DNA from 3 places in the Kocuria sp. NPDC057446 genome. Region 1 is predicted to be linked to each of the others. Evidence: riboswitches for the same ligand, from Rfam matches in the RefSeq annotation. Region 1 holds a riboswitch; each other region holds the start of a gene.
The links. A riboswitch is a leader RNA that binds a small molecule or an ion and turns the genes downstream of it on or off. The one in region 1 is predicted to bind S-adenosylmethionine.
Positions count from the first base shown of each region.

Region 1 (5,162 bases):
CGCCGCCGCGGGACAGCTCCGCGAGCTGCTCGAGCCGGCCGGCCAGGTCGGCCCGCCACACGTTGTGCCCGTCCACGGCGCCGGCCACGAGCACGGCGGAGTCCTCGCCCTGGAAGAACGCCAGCTCCTCGGGCGTGGGGGCCTCGCCCTTCACGAGGTCGAGGTGCAGGGCCTCCACCCCGGAGCAGGCCAGCGGGTGCAGCAGCGGCCCCGGCGAGCCGTAGGAGGTGGTGACGAACAGCTGCGGGCGCCCGGTCACGGCCGTCAGGGCCGTGTAGGCGTCCCACACGGACGGGGCGAGCTGCTCGGCGCCGACGTGCTGGTCCGCCACGAGGGCCGGCTCCTCCAGCTGCACCCAGTCGGCGCCGGCCGCGGCGAGCTCCTGGAGCAGCCGCGCGTACACGGGGAGCAGCTCGGGGAGCCGCTGCAGCGGCTCGAATCCCGCGGGGGCGCCGTCGTCGGCCTTGGCGAGCAGCAGGTAGGAGACGGGGCCCACGAGGACCGGTCGGACGGTGAAGCCGTGCGCGGCGGCGCGGCGGACGTCGGCCACGAGCCGGTCGGCGGTGGCGCGGAACGGGGTGCCGGGGCCGATCTCGGGCACGAGGTAGTGGTAGTTGGTGTCGAACCACTTGGTCAGCTCGAGCGGAGCCCGTCCGGCGTCGCCGCGGGCCAGCACGAAGCTCGCGTCGAGGTCGAGCCGGCCCTCGGCGTCGGCGAGGTCGGCGAACCGGGACGGGACCGCCCCGAGGGCCACGGTGGTGTCCAGGACCTGGTCGTAGAGGGGGAACGCCGCGGGCAGGGAGGAGTCCTGGGCGCCGAGGCCCAGCTGCACGAGCCGGCGGTGGGTCGCCAGCTGCAGGTCGGCGGCCGCCGACTCGAGCTCGTCGCGGGTCGAGCGCCCGGCCCAGTAGGCCTCCAGGGCCTTCTTGAGCTCGCGGCGGCGGCCGATCCGGGGGTAGCCGGTGATGGTGGCGGCGGGGAACGGGACAGTGGTCATGGGAATCTCCTGAAAGGTGTCGAGAGGTCGTGCGGAACGGGTGCGGACGGACGTGCTCACGCCGGGAGCAGCAGGTCCTCGAGCGCGACGGGCACGTGCGGGACGCGGGGGAGGTCCACGTGCTCCAGCAGGTCGAGCACGGCCCGGTGCTCGTTGAAGGTGTACAGGTGCAGACCGGGGGCGCCGGCGTCCAGGGCGGCCCGGGCCAGCCTGGCCGCGAAGGCCACACCCGCCCGGTGCCGCTCGGCGGGCCCGGGCGCGTCCTCCAGCGCGGCGGCCAGACCCGGGTGGGGCGCCAGCCCGGCCAGCCGGCACAGCGTCCGCAGCCGCCGCGGGTCGGTGACCGGCATGATCCCCGGGACGATCGGGATGCTCACCCCGGCCGCCCGCGCCGCCGCCACGAGGCGCTCGTAGCGCTGCGGGCGGAAGTAGACCTGCGTGATCGCGAAGTCCGCCCCGGAGCGCTGCTTGGCCAGCAGCACCTCCACGTCGTGCCGGAACGAGGGCGACTCCGGGTGCCGGGTCGGATAGGCGGCCACGCCCACGGCGAGCCGGCCGGCGGCGAGGGCCGCGGTGTGTCGCTGCTCCACCTCGCGCACGAGCTCCACGAGCTCGCCGGCGTGCCGCAGCTCGCCCGGCTCCGCCCCCGGGTCCAGGTCCCCGCGCAGGGCCAGGACGCCCCGGACGCCGCGGCGGACCAGCGCGGCCACGGTCCGCTCGAGCTCGGCCCGCGTGCTGCCGACGCACGTCAGGTGCGCCAGGGGCCGCAGGCTCGTGCGGGCCAGGAGGTGGTCGAGCAGGGCCAGCGAGCTGTCCCGGCGCTGCTCGTCCCCGCTGTAGGTCACCGACACGTGGTCGGGGCACGTGGGCTCGAGCGCCTCGATGGTCCGCAGCAGCGTGTCGGCGCTCGCCGCACTGCGCGGTGGGTAGAGCTCGTAGGACAGGGACGGCGGCGCCGGCCGGGCGGTCGGGCGTGGTGTCACGTTCTTCCTCCAAGGGTCACCCCGAGGGAGGGCGGCAACCGTCCCGGGACGGACCCGGGAGGGAAGCGACAGCTCCATCGGTCCTGGCGGGAGCACCGTTTCCGCGCGCCCCGTGGCGAGGAGCGCGGATGGTTGCTGCGGCGTCGACGAGCCAGGTCTCTCGGCCGCTCTGGATAGATGCAGGACCCATTCCAGCGGCTGCCCCGCCGTGCTGCCAAGTGCGGAACCGCAGAAGACGCCGGTGCGCCGACTGTGACGGCGGGGGCGTCACAGGGCGCAACACGGACGCACGGCGACGCACGGGCGGCGGGCCACGGTCCTGCGTCCCGCGCGCCCTCGCCATAATGGACGGGTCACCCCGCCCCGGACCGCAGGAACGAGTGCCCATGCCCGCCACCCCCCGCATCGTCGCCGTCGTGCCGTGCCACAACGAGGAGGCGGCCGTCGCACGGGTCGTGACCGACCTGCACGCCGCGGTGCCCGGCATCGAGGTGTACGTCTACGACAACTGCTCGACCGACGGCACCGCCGAGGCCGCCCGGCGTGCGGGCGCGCACGTGCGCCGCGAGGACGAGAAGGGCAAGGGCAACGTGGTCCGGCGGGCCTTCGCGGACATCGACGCCGACGTCTACGTGCTCGTCGACGGCGACGACACCTACGACGTGGCCGACGTCCCCACCCTGATCGGGACGCTGCTGGCCGGGCCCTACGACCACGTGGTGGGCGTGCGCCGGCAGGTCACCAGCACCGCCTACCGCTCGGGGCACGAGTCGGGCAACCGGTTCTTCAACGCCCTCGTGACCTTCGCGTTCCGCCGGCAGGTCTCCGACATGTTCAGCGGCTACCGCGTCTTCTCGCGCCGCTTCGTCAAGTCCTTCCCCGGCCTCTCCCGGGGCTTCGAGATCGAGACGGAGCTCACCGTGCACGCCGTCAACGCGCGGATGCCGCAGACCGAGGTCCCGGTCGGCTTCCGGGACCGGGCGGAGGGCAGCGAGAGCAAGCTGCGCACCTACCACGACGGACTGCGGATCCTGGCCGTCTTCGGCCGGCTGCTCTTCCACGAGCGGCCCCTCCTCGTCACCGGCGCCGTCGCGCTGGCACTGTTCGCGCTGGGGCTGGTCCTCGGCCTGCCCGTGGTCGCGGAGTTCGCGAGCACCGGCCTCGTGCCCCGCTTCCCGACGGCGTTCCTGGCCGCCTCCCTGGTCATCCTCGCCGGGGTGTTCCTGCTCATGGGCGTGCTGCTGAGCGGTCAGGCCAAGATCCGCCGGGAGACCTCCCGGCTGTTCTACCTGCGGCAGCCGGCCCCCCCGTGGAGCGGCGAGGACGCCCCGGACCGGGCCGGCCCCCGCGGCGCGGGGCAGCGGCTCCCGTGAGCACGGAGCGGGAGGAGCTGCGGTCGCGGCTGGTCCCCCTGCTGCCCTGGGCCCAGGGCCTGGGAATGCTGCTGGTCCTGCAGTTCGCCCTGTTCGGGCTGCTGACGGTGGGCCAGGCGGTGCCGGACCGGCCCATCGTCGAGCACCTGCTGGCGGCGGTCGAGGACGGCACCTACGGCCCGCACGGGACGATCGACCGGATGGGCGGCCCCGCCGACACCTTCACCGAGTGCGTCGTGGCCGGCACGGGCCTGGGCGCGTCCCCCGAGGAGTCCGCCTTCAGCCGGGCGGTCCGGATGCCCAGGATCGCGACCTGCGGCGGCGGCCCGGAGCAGCTGCGGGCCATCTCCGAGGGGGCCGTGCTCACGGACAACGGCTACTACAAGTACTGGGCCGGCTACACCGTGCTCACGCGCCCCGTGCTGGCGCTGACCGGTCTCGAGGGGCTGCGGATCGTCTCGGGCACCCTCATGGTGCTCGCCCTGGGCGGGGCGTTCCTCGCGGTCCGCGCCCGGACCTCCACCGCCGTGGCACTGGCCCTGACCCTGCCCTACGTGGCGGGGACCAACCTGCTGTCCACGCCCTCGACGTCCTTCAGCCAGTCGATCTCCATCGCCTTCATCTTCCTGTCGGTGGCCCTCGCCGCGCTCGGAGCGGGGCGCTCGACCCGGGCGGCGTACGCCGGGACGGCGCTCGGCGCGGCCCTGTTCTGCTTCGTGGACCTCCTCACCACCCCCGCCGTGCCCTGGGCGATGTCCGCGTTCGTGGTCGGCGCGGCGGTCTGGTGCCGCGCCGGGGAGCTGCGGGGGACCGCCGTGGCCGTGGTGGTGAGCGGTCTGGTCTGGCCGGCGGCCTTCGCCGTCACGTGGCTCGCGCGCTGGGTCATCGCCGGCGCCTTCCTGGGCGTCCCGGCCACCCTGGAGGTGGTCCGGCGCAACGTGGGGATCCGCACCGGGGGCGACCACGCGGGAGTGTCCGACGCGTTCGGGGCCGGCGTGCGCCGCAACCTCTCGTACTGGTGGGAGGTGGTGCCCACCTCGGGGCTCGTGCTGACCGGCTGCCTGCTCGCGGCGGGCGTGGGCCTGGGGCTGGCGCTGCACCGGGGCGGTCTCGCCCGGTGGGGGACCGCTGCCGTCCTGGCCCTGCCGGCCCTGGTCGTGCCCTTCTGGTACACGGTGCTCAGCAACCACTCCCAGATCCACGCGTTCTTCGTCAACCGCGGGGTGGCGGCCGCCCTGGCCGTCGGCACCGCGGCCTGCCTCGCGGCGGCCCTGCGGCCCCGCCCGGCCGCCGGGGCGGCGCCGCCTGGCGCGGAGCACGAGGACACCGTGCCGGCACCCGACCGTCACGATCCGGTCTCGGACCTTGCCGGGGCCGGTCGGGAGCCCTAGCCTTTAACAACCAACAGGTTGATCAAGGAATCAGTTGACAAACACCGTGGATCCCGGCGACGACGACCTCCTCGACAGGGCCTTCCTGGCCCTGGCCGACCCCGTCCGCCGCCGCATCGTCGCCCGGCTCAGCCGGGGGCCGGCCACGGTCACCGAACTGGCGGAACCCTTCGCGATCTCCCTCCAGGCGGTCTCGAAGCACATCCAGGTCCTCGAGCAGGCGCAGCTCGTCACGCGCACCCGTGACGCCCAGCGCCGGCCCGTGCACCTGGACCCCGCACGGCTCGAGGCGCTCACCGCGTGGATCGACCGGTACCGGCTGGTCCGGGAGGAGCAGTTCCGCCGCCTCGACGCCGTGCTCGACACCCGAGCCGCGGACCGCGGCGAGCACACCCAGGACTGAACCATGGGACACGCA
Region 1 covers NZ_JBHVDI010000125.1:1,441-6,602, forward strand. Annotated here, with positions in the region: gene metE (5-methyltetrahydropteroyltriglutamate--homocysteine S-methyltransferase) at 1-997, opposite strand, end outside; gene ACFU0Y_RS13755 (methylenetetrahydrofolate reductase) at 1,054-1,980, opposite strand; SAM riboswitch class I at 2,052-2,160, opposite strand; gene ACFU0Y_RS13760 (glycosyltransferase) at 2,367-3,353, shown strand; gene ACFU0Y_RS13765 (hypothetical protein) at 3,350-4,744, shown strand; gene ACFU0Y_RS13770 (ArsR/SmtB family transcription factor) at 4,791-5,147, shown strand; gene ACFU0Y_RS13775 (SRPBCC family protein) at 5,151-5,162, shown strand, end outside.

Region 2 (5,162 bases), on a different contig from region 1:
GGCAGGCTCGTCGAACTGGATGATGTCGACGCCCGCCGCCTCCAGCTCTTTGGCCTCCTGGTTGAGGATCTTCGCGAACTCCCAAGCGAGCTTTTCGCGACTCCTGTAGTGCTTGTCGTAGAGGGTGTCGATCATGGTCATGGGACCGGGGAGCGTCCACTTGATGGGCTGGCTGGTCCGCGCGCGGAGGGCCTTCGCGTCGTCGAGGAAAACCGACCGCTCACGGCCCACCGCGCCGACGACCGTCGGGACGCTCGCGTCGTAGCGGTCACGGATCCGCACCGTCTTCCGGTGTTCGAAGTCGACGCCGCTGAGGTGTTCGATGAACGTGGTGACAAAGTGCTGACGGGTCTGTTCGCCGTCGCTGACGATGTCGATACCCGCCTGGCGCTGCTCGTCCACGGCCAGGCTCAGCGCATCCCGCTTGCCCTCGCGCAGTTCCTCGCCGTCCAGCTTCCAAGGGGACCACAGCGTCTCACCTTCCGCGAGCCAGGAGGGCTTGGGCAGGCTGCCCACGATGGTGGTGGGCAACAGGGTGTTCATCGGTGATTCTCCGTCTCTCGTCCGCAGTGGGCCGCGGCCCACTGCTCCAGGAGGGTCTGGTGTGGCTTCACAAAGTGCTCCTCCGTGAACTTCCCCTGCATGAGAGCCAGCTGACTGCGCTCCTCGCGGTCGTAGGCGATCTGCGTCACCGAGTAGTCTCGACTCTCCAGGCTCGGCCGGTAGATCCGACCAGCCGCCGCATTGGCGTTGTAGATCTCCGGGCGATAGATCTTCTGGAACGCTTCCATCGTGCTGATGAGACCGATGAGTGCCAGGCTGGAATAGTCATTGAGGAGATCGCCCCGGAAATAGAACGCCAGGGGTGCGACCGCGCCGCGGGGCATGAAGTAGCGGACCCGCAGTCCCATCTTCTCGAAGTATCGATCCGTCAAGGAGGATTCATCCTGCCGATACTCGACCCCGAGGATCGGATGGTGGTTCTCGAGCCGACGATACGTCTTGGTGCTCGAGACGCTGATGCAGATCACGGGCGGCTGGGGGAACCGCTCGCGGTAGGCATCGGAGTCCAGGAAGTGCGTGAAGAGCTTCCCGTGCAATTCGCCGAAGTCATTAGGGGTGCTGGACCGGGACGCCTTCGCGTGGTGTTCCGGCAGCACCACGCTGAAGTCATAGTCCCGGAGGTAGGACGAGAAGTTGTTCCCCACGATCCCGTCGATGTGCACATTGGACAGGGTGTCGAGGATCTGCACGTCGAGGACCTCGATCAGGGGGAACACCGCGTCGTCGCCGTCGGCGGCGAAGTGCAGGTCCACGGAGACGATCTCGATCTCCACGGCATAGCGATCCCGGCTGGGATTGTCCCAGTGGGCCAGGTCGTTGAAGCGACTATTGATCATTGTCAGGGTGTTTCGGAGGTTCTGCCGACGGTTCTCGCCGCGGGCCAGGTTCGCGAAGTTCGTCGTGCCTCGGGAACTGGACGACGGGCAGTAGTCCTCATCGAAGCGGGTCGTGCTGATACCGAACGTGAAGTCGTTCGTCCTGGTGGTCTGATGCATCGATTCCTCACTGTGGACCGAGGGCCTGCCTCCCAGGTCCGTACTCATCTCGAACGTCCTTCCCTGCTGCTCGTGCACTGCCCTCCCGAAAGTCGCCTCAGTCATGCTCCTGGCACCCCCGGCGCTGCCCAGACGACGTCGATCCGGGCCTCCGGGCCGCGCGGGCCGCGGCGGTGACGCGGCGCTGACCGGTCCGGGTCGGGTTGGACCCCCGGCTGTACTCGTGGCCGCCGCGCAGCACGTTGATGCCGTCCTGCACGAAGGTGCTGGTCTGGTACATCGGCGGCACGACCGCCCCGGTCAGCGGGTCCGGTGCCTGGCCGGCGACCGCTATCGTGTTGAAGCCCCGACGGGCCGTCGGCGCAGTGTCCGTCTGTGCTGTGTCGTTCAGGAGGGTCATCTCAGCGCGCCTCCCCGGTCAGGGCCGAGGCCGGTACGGTGGCCAGCGCCCGGTCGAGGTCGGCGATCAGGTCCTCGGGACACTCCAGTCCGATGGACAGCCGGATCGTGGTCTCAGTGATGCCCGCGGCCCGGCGTTGGTTGGGGGTGAGCCGGCAGTGCGTCATGGTCGCCGGATGGCTGACCAGGGAGCGCACGTCCCCGATGTTGGCCACGAGCTGGAACAGCTCCAGAGCGTCGATGAACGGGCCGATGGCCTCGGGGCCGGCGGCCAGGTCGAAGGAGAACACCGAGCCGGTGCCGTGCGGGAAGTCCCTCTCGGCGAGGGCGGCGCTGGGGTGCCCGGGGATCGCCGGGTGGTGGACGAGCCCGACGGTGGGGTGCCGGGCCAAGTGCTCGGCGACCGTTCGCGCGGTCTCCTCCTGCCGGGCGATGCGGACGGCGAGGGTCTCCAGGCCCTGGATGAACTGGGCGGCGCTGGCCGGGGCGAGGGAAGGGCCGAGGTCGTGCAGGAACTTGCTGCGCGCCAGCGCCAGGTAGGCGCCGCGGCCGTGCCGGTCGATGAGTGCCTGTCCGCCGTAGCGGGCCTTGGGCCGGGTCAGTTGGGGCCACCGCTCCGGGGCTGCGCCGTAGTCGAAGGTGCCGCCGTCCACGATCGCCCCGCCGAGGACGGCCCCGTGCCCGCCGATGAACTTCGTGGCGGAGTGCACCACCACGTCGGCACCATGTTCCAGTGGCCGGTACAGGACCGGCGTCGCCAAGGTGCTGTCCACCACGACCGGGACCCCGGAGGCGTGGGCGATGTCCGCCAGCGCCGGCAGGTCCGGCACGGTGGCCAGCGGGTTGGTGATGGACTCCAGGAAGAACGCGCGGGTGTCCGGCCGGATCGCCGCGCCCCAAGCCTGCGGGTCGGCCGGGTCGGCGAAAGTGACCTCGATGCCGAAGTCGGCGAAGGTGTCCGTCAGCAGGTCCACCGTCCCGCCGTAGAGCTGGCTGGAGACGACCAAGTGCTTGCCGCCGTGGAGCAGGGTCAGCAGGGACAGCGCGACGGCGGCTTGTCCCGTGGCGGTGCCGATGGCCCCGATCCCGCCCTCCAGGGCCGCCAGTCGGTTCTCGAACACGGCGACCGTGGGGTTGCCCGTGCGGCTGTAGGTGAACCCGGGGGTCTCCAGCCGGAACATCGAGGCGGCCGTGGCGTGATCGGGGAAGCGGTAGGCCGCCGTCTGGTGGATGGGCACGGCCACCGGCCAATAGGGGGCCTCGGGCTCGTAGCCGGCGTGGACCTGTTGGGTGGCGTGGTGATTCATTCGATCCTCCATCGGTCCTGGCGGTAGCACCGTGCCCGCCGGTCCCGGTGTCCCAGGGTCGGCTGACTGGTTGCTGCGGCGTCGTCGAGCCAGATCTCTCGGCCGCTCTGGATGGTGTGGTGCGCTCATCCCACTCGATGGACGGCTCTATAGTCCAACGGACGGTGGGGTCGGTTGTCACAAAACCACACGTCGGGACATATTCGGGCCGGGCGGTCGCGCTCGGCCGCTTCGGCCGACGTCGGGCCGGGTTTGTGACAGGTTGTGACGGCCAGCCGCCCGGCCCTCATCGTGGGCTCAGTGATGTCCCGACGGAAGACCAGTGCGTCGTCGAGGGCGTTGTGCGCGGAGAAGATGACGCACGCCTGGGGGCGGCGTCATCAACGTCGTGGTGAACGGCGTCAACCGGATCCCGGGCACCGTGCACGGAGCCATCGGATTCGTCCTCCGGCACCACAGGAGGGCTCTCCCGGGCCCCGCTCTTCGACCGTGGCAACCCGCGGCGTATGACCAACCTCTACCGCAGCACGGTCCACCGCTAACTGGCCATATGTAAAGCGGAGGAGACGGAGCCGCGCTGGGATCCGTTGCCCCGGGGGCAACCAGCAGCAGTTCGGGCGGCCCTGAAAGTGCTATCAATCCATCGGCACCAGGCGGCGGGATGACCGTCAAGGACCCTCCTCCTTGTGCAACGCTCGGAGCCTGGAGCAAGACGGCCTGGTTCCAGGATGGCCGCCGATCAGTGGAAGGTGGTGACCCTGACCGAAGCCCTTGCGCGTGCGTGAAACATTCGTCACGTCTTGCGTATGAGCCCCGTCACCCGTACTTTGATCCAAGCAGGCGGTTTACGCCTGGAGGATTGTTACCCGGACACGGGGCAAGACCTGAGACGCACCTGACGGTGCGGCTTGGGTCTTTTTTTGTGCCCAAAATCGGAAAGAAAGGCCTGTCATGGCTGTTGTGGACTACCGGTCGTTGGCCGAGGGGATTCTGCAGGAGGTCGGCGGCGAGGAGAACATCGTTTCCGCCACCCACTGCGCAACGCGCTTGCGCCTGAAACTGCGCGACGAGTCCAAGGCGGACAAGGCCGCCATCGAGAAGCTCCCCGGGGTGATCGCCGTGATGCAGGCCGGGGGCCAGTACCAGGTCGTCATCGGCGACAACGTGCCGCACGTCCACGCCGAGCTGGGCAAAATCACCAAGCTCACCGGCGACGAAGCCTCCACTGGCGGTGACGAAGCGCCGGGCGGGAACCTCTTCAACCGGTTCATCAACCTGATCTCCTCGATCTTCTTGCCGATCCTGTGGCCGCTGGCCGGGGCCGGGCTGCTCAAGGCGTTCCTGAGCATGGCGACCCAGTTCGGCTGGCTCAACGCCGAGTCCCAGACCTACGTCATCCTGGCTGCGGCTGCCGACTCGATCTTCTACTTCCTGCCGCTGTTCCTGGCGGTCACCGCCGCCCGGCGGTTCAAGACCAACCAGTTCACTTCCATGGCCATCGCCGGCGCTTTGGTCTACCCCTCGATCGTGGAATTGGCTGCGGCCGGGGCCCCCGTGGCCTTCGCGGGTCTGCCGGTGGTGATGATGAGCTACACCAGCTCGGTGATCCCGATCATCGTCGCGGTCTGGCTGCAGGGCTACCTCGAGCGGTTCCTGAACAAGATCCTGCCCGCGGCGCTGCGCAACTTCAGCACCCCGCTGCTGACCATCCTCGTCATGGTCCCCCTCATCCTCATGACCGTCGGGCCGGTGACGACCTACGCCGCGCAGGCCATCTCTTCCGGTGTCAACGCCACCTTCGGCTTCGCTCCCTGGCTGGCTGGGGCGATCATGGGCGGGTTCTGGCAGGTCTTCGTGCTCTTCGGCCTGCACTGGGGTTTCGTCCCGATCATGACCA
Region 2 covers NZ_JBHVDI010000001.1:56,657-61,818, forward strand. Annotated here, with positions in the region: gene ACFU0Y_RS00275 (methionine synthase) at 1-543, opposite strand, end outside; gene ACFU0Y_RS00280 (DUF1852 domain-containing protein) at 540-1,559, opposite strand; gene ACFU0Y_RS00285 (PLP-dependent transferase) at 1,657-1,959, opposite strand; gene ACFU0Y_RS00290 (O-acetylhomoserine aminocarboxypropyltransferase/cysteine synthase family protein) at 1,961-3,265, opposite strand; SAM riboswitch class I at 3,271-3,383, opposite strand; gene ACFU0Y_RS00295 (beta-glucoside-specific PTS transporter subunit IIABC) at 4,217-5,162, shown strand, end outside.
Region 2: linked by a shared signal. The riboswitch ahead of ACFU0Y_RS00290 (O-acetylhomoserine aminocarboxypropyltransferase/cysteine synthase family protein) and the one ahead of ACFU0Y_RS13755 (methylenetetrahydrofolate reductase) in region 1 are both predicted to bind S-adenosylmethionine.

Region 3 (5,162 bases), on a different contig from region 1:
CCAGGCTAGTGCCGCCGGCGGCGGGCCGCCGGGTCAGGAGACGCCGGTGAGCGCTCGGTCGAGGTCCTCGAGCTGGTCCTCGACGTCCTCGATGCCCACCGAGAGCCGCACCAGGTCCACGGGCACGGCCAGCGCCGTGCCCCGGACCGAGGCGTGCGTCATCTCGGAGGGGTAGCAGATCAGGGACTCCACCCCGCCGAGGCTCACCGACAGCGAGTACAGCCGCGTGCCCTCCGCCACCGCGCGGGCCGCGGCCTCCCCGCCGGCCAGGCGGAAGGAGACCATGCCGCCGAAGCCGCGCATCTGCGCGGCGGCGAGCGCGTGACCGGGGTGCTCGGGCAGCCCGGGGTAGAGCACCTGGGCGACCTCGGGGCGCTCCAGGAGCCACTCGGCGATCCGCTGCGCGTTGTCCTGGTGGCGCTCCATCCGCAGGCTCAGGGTCTTGAGCCCGCGGGCGGCCAGGTAGCTGTCCTGGGGACCGGCCACGGCGCCGGCGGCGAACTGCTGGAAGCCGACGGCCTCGGCGAGCGGGGCCCCGCTCCACTCGGCCGCCCCGACGACCACGGCGCCGCCGAGCACGTCGGAGTGCCCGCCGATGTACTTGGTGGTGGAGTGCACCACGGCGTGCGCGCCGAGCTCCAGGGGGTTCTGCAGGTACGGGGACGCGAAGGTGTTGTCGACGACGAGCAGCGCCCCGGCGTCCCGGGCCAGCTGCGCCCAGGCGGCGACGTCGGCGATGCCGAGCAGCGGGTTGGACGGCGTCTCGAGCCACAGGACCTTCGTGGTGCCGGTCCGCACGGCCGCCCGGACGGCGCCGAGGTCCGTGATCTCCACGGGTGTGTGCCCGATGTCCCACGGGGCGAGCACCCTGGTGATCAGCCGGTTGGTGCCGCCGTAGCCGTCGGCGCCGAGCACGATGTGGTCGCCCGGGCGCAGCACCGCGCGCAGCAGGGCGTCCTCGGCGGCGATCCCCGAGGCGAAGGCGAACCCGCGCTCGCCGCGCTCCAGGGCCGCGAGCTGCTCCTCGAAACCGCTGCGGGTGGGGTTGGAGCCGCGGCTGTACTCGTGCCCGGCGCGCAGCACGTTGATCCCGTCCTGGGCGAACGTGGAGGTCTGGTAGATCGGCGGGATGACCGCCCCGGTCAGCGGATCGGGCTCCTGTCCGGCGTGGACGGCGGTGGTGGTGAAGCCCCGGTGGCGGGTGCGGGGCTCGGTGGCGGACGTCATGGCGGGTCTCACTTCCGGGAGGTCTGGACGGTGGTGGCGACGGTGTCGAGGGCCCGGCCGAGGTCGGCCACGAGGTCCTGGGGGGACTCGAGGCCGATCGACAGCCGGATCGTGGTCTCGGCGATCCCGCCGGCCCGGCGCTGCTCGGGGGTCAGGCGGCAGTGCGTCATCGCCGCCGGGTGGGCCACGAGGCTGCGGGTGTCCCCGACGTTGGCGACCAGCTTGAACAGCCGCAGCGCGTCGATGAACGGCCCCACGGCGTCGTCCGGGGCGGCGAGGTCGAAGGAGAACACGGAGCCGGTCCCGCGCGGGAAGTCCCGGGCCGCGATGCCGGCGCCGGGGTCGCCGGGCACGCCGGGGTGGTGCACGCGGGCGACGGCGGGGTGCCCGGTCAGGAACTCGGCCACCGTCAGCGCCGAGGCCGTGTGGCGGCTCACGCGCAGGTCGAGGGTCTCGGTGCCCTGCAGGATCTGGGCGGCGTTGAACGGGGACAGCGTGGTGCCGAGGTCGTGCACGTACTTGGCTCGGACCAGGTGCAGGTAGGGGCTGGCCGCGGCGCACTTCTCGACGAGGCTCTGCCCGCCCCAGCGGGCGCGGGCCCGGGTGAACTGCGGCCACTTCCCGGGCCGGGCGGACCAGTCGAAGGTCCCGCCGTCCACGACCGCCCCGGCGAGCGCGTTGCCGTGCCCGCCCAGGAACTTCGTGGCGGAGTGCACCACGATGTCGGCGCCCTTCTCCAGCGGCCGGTACAGGGCCGGGGACGCGAGGGTGTTGTCGACGACGACGGGCACCCCGGCGGCCCGGGCGACATCGGCGATCCCGGGCAGGTCCGGGAGGGTGGCCAGCGGGTTGCCGATGGACTCGAGCAGGAACGCGCGGGTGTCGGGGCGCACGGCCGCGGCCCACGCCCCTGGGGCGGTCGGGTCCACGAAGGAGACCTCGATGCCGCAGTCCGCGAAGGAGTCGGTGAGCAGGTCCACCGTGCCGCCGTAGAGCTTCTCGGAGGCCACGAGGTGCTTGCCGGCGCCCTGACCGAGCAGGGCCAGCAGCGCCACGGCCACGGCGGACTGCCCGGAGCCTGTCGCCACCGCGCCCGTGCCGCCCTCGAGGTCGCTGATCCGCTGCTCGAGCACGGCCACCGTGGGGTTGCCGGTGCGCGTGTAGGTGAAGCCCGCCCGGGTCTGGGCGAACATCTGCCGGGCCGCCTCGTAGTCCGGGAACTCGAAGGCCGCGGTCTGGTAGATCGGCACCGTCAGGGTGCGCTGGACGACCGGGTCGGAGGTGCCGGCGTGGATCTGCCGGGTCGCGAGGTCGTGGTCGGTGACGGGGATGGACATGGCGCTGCTCCTGTGCCTTGCTCTTACCCGCACCGGACGGCCGCGGTCCCCCGGTGGGGCGCCGCGGAGGATGCAGGCCGCTTCCTCATCCGAACCACCCAATGAGCATGGGGTTGGTGCGTGACCCAGTCGGAGCTTGGCGGTCACGTCTCGTGAAGCTGGACCAACACTATGCGCAGAGGTAGTGGGTGTCCCTCCGCGACGGAAGATGACGACCGTGACGGATCGTGACGTCGGCCGTGCGCGTCAGGCGCGGGTGTCGATGTCCTCGAAGACCAGGAACGTCTGGGTGTCCACCACGCCGGGCAGCTGCTGGATGTGCTCGAAGATGACCTGCCGCAGGTGCACGGTGTCCACGGCCCGCACCAGGAGCATGACGTCGAAGTTCCCGCCCACCAGGGCGATGTGGTGCACGGAGGGGATCGCCCGGAGCTGGGCGCACAGTTCCCGCCAGGTGTTCTGCTGGAGCTTGAGCGTCACGTAGGCGGAGGCCTGCAGACCCGCCCGCACCGGGTCGATCACGGTGCTGAAGCGCAGGATCACCCCCTCGTCCCGGAGCCGGTTGATCCGGGCGTAGGCGTGGGCGCGGGAGACGTGCACGGCCGCGGCGATCGCCGTCACCGACTGCCGCGCGTCGCGGGAGAGCTCCGCGAGGATCTTCTGGTCGGTCTCGTCGAGGGGCACGGGGGTCGAGGCCACGGCGGGCTCCTTCGGGGTGGATCGGGCGCAGGGTCCGGACCGCGCCGGACGAATGCGTGTGCTCCACGCCACACTAGAACATATCGTCCACGAACGGTGCGGTGACCAGCGCAGTCTTCTGCATTTTTCCCGTTCTGTGGATACGAACCATGCCCGGTTCGCATACTGGGGAGACAGAGTTGCAGCAGCCTTCCTGCCTCCCCGGGTCCGCGACCGGACCGGGGACCGACCGAGGGGACACCATGAGCCAGACCGTCGAGACCCCCGAGGACCCCATCCTCCGGGCCTCCCAGACCTTCGGCATCACGCCGGAGCAGTACATGCTCCCGGCCCGCGGTGAGATCCGCATGGTCGACCCGAGCGGGCGGCTGCTCGCCCCCGAGGAGCAGGGCACCGGCCCCGGCCACGAGTACCCGCTGCCGGCCCGGGAGGTCCTGCTGGAGGCCTACGAGAAGCTGGTGGTCGGCCGGCGCGTCAACGACCAGAACTCCGCGCTGGTCCGCCAGGGCCGCATGGCCGTCTATCCGTCCAGCCACGGCCAGGAGGCCTGCCAGGTGGCGGCCGCCCTGTGCCTCGAGGAGGGCGACTGGCTGTTCCCCACCTACCGGGACACCGTGGCGGTCATGACCAAGGGCGTGGACCCGATGCAGGTCATGGCGATCTTCCGCGGCGAGTGGCACGGCGGCTACGACCCCTACGAGCACTGCGTGGGCATCCAGTCCACCCCGCTGACCACCCAGCTGCTGCACGCGGTGGGCGTGGCGCACGCCGCCAAGCTGCGGGGCGAGGACACCGTGGTCCTGGCGATGTGCGGCGACGGCGCCACCAGCGAGGGCGACTTCCACGAGGCCCTGAACTTCGCGGCCGTGTTCAAGCTGCCGGTCGTGTTCTTCGTGCAGAACAACGGCTACGCGATCTCCGTGCCCCTGTCCCAGCAGTCCGCCGCCCCGAGCCTCGCCCACAAGGCGGTCGGCTACGGCATGGCCGGCGAGCGCGTGGACGGCAACGACCTCGTGGCGCTGCTCGCCACCCTGCGCCGGGCCGTGGACCTGGCCCGCTCCGAGTCCGAGCCCCTCCTCGTCGAGGCGCACACCTACCGCATGCAGGCGCACACCAACGCCGACGACGCCACCCGCTACCGGGACGACGCCGAGGTGCAGGAGTGGATCGCCAAGGACCCGGTGACCCGGATGCGCGCCTACCTCGGCGCGGAGGGCGTGCTCGACGACGCGGCGGAGCAGCGCATCGCCGCCGCCGCCGAGGACGTCGCCACGGCCCTGCGCGACGGCATGAACGCCGACGTGGAGGTCGACCCGCTCGAGCTGTTCCGCCACGTCTACACCGAGCAGACCCCGCAGCTCGCCGAGCAGGAGCAGTTCCTGGCCGCCGAGCTCGCCCGAGAGGAGACCGGACAGTGAGCACCCTGCACGCCCCCGCCCCGGCCGGCGAGGCCCCGCCGGTCAAGCCCGCCACCTTCGCCCAGGCGCTCAACACCGCCCTGGCCGACGCGCTGGCCGCCGATCCCGCCGTCGTCGTCTTCGGCGAGGACGTCGGCACCCTCGGCGGCGTCTTCCGCATCACCGACGGGCTGACGCAGCGCTTCGGCCGCACCCGGTGCTTCGACACCCCGCTGGCCGAGTCCGGGATCGCCGGCATGGCCGTGGGCATGGCGATGAACCGGATGCGCCCGGTCATCGAGATGCAGTTCGACGCCTTCGCCTACCCGGCCTTCGAGCAGGTCGCCTCGCACATCGCGAAGATGCACAACCGCACCCGGGGCGCGGTGCGCCTGCCGATCGTCGTCCGGATCCCCTACGCCGGCGGCATCGGCGGCGTGGAGCACCACTGCGACTCCTCCGAGGCCTACTACGCGCACACCCCGGGGCTGAAGGTCTTCAC
Region 3 covers NZ_JBHVDI010000011.1:19,597-24,758, forward strand. Annotated here, with positions in the region: gene ACFU0Y_RS02845 (cystathionine gamma-synthase) at 34-1,227, opposite strand; gene ACFU0Y_RS02850 (O-acetylhomoserine aminocarboxypropyltransferase/cysteine synthase family protein) at 1,236-2,564, opposite strand; SAM riboswitch class IV at 2,589-2,722, opposite strand; gene ACFU0Y_RS02855 (Lrp/AsnC family transcriptional regulator) at 2,811-3,263, opposite strand; gene ACFU0Y_RS02860 (thiamine pyrophosphate-dependent enzyme) at 3,506-4,681, shown strand; gene ACFU0Y_RS02865 (alpha-ketoacid dehydrogenase subunit beta) at 4,678-5,162, shown strand, end outside.
Region 3: linked by a shared signal. The riboswitch ahead of ACFU0Y_RS02850 (O-acetylhomoserine aminocarboxypropyltransferase/cysteine synthase family protein) and the one ahead of ACFU0Y_RS13755 (methylenetetrahydrofolate reductase) in region 1 are both predicted to bind S-adenosylmethionine.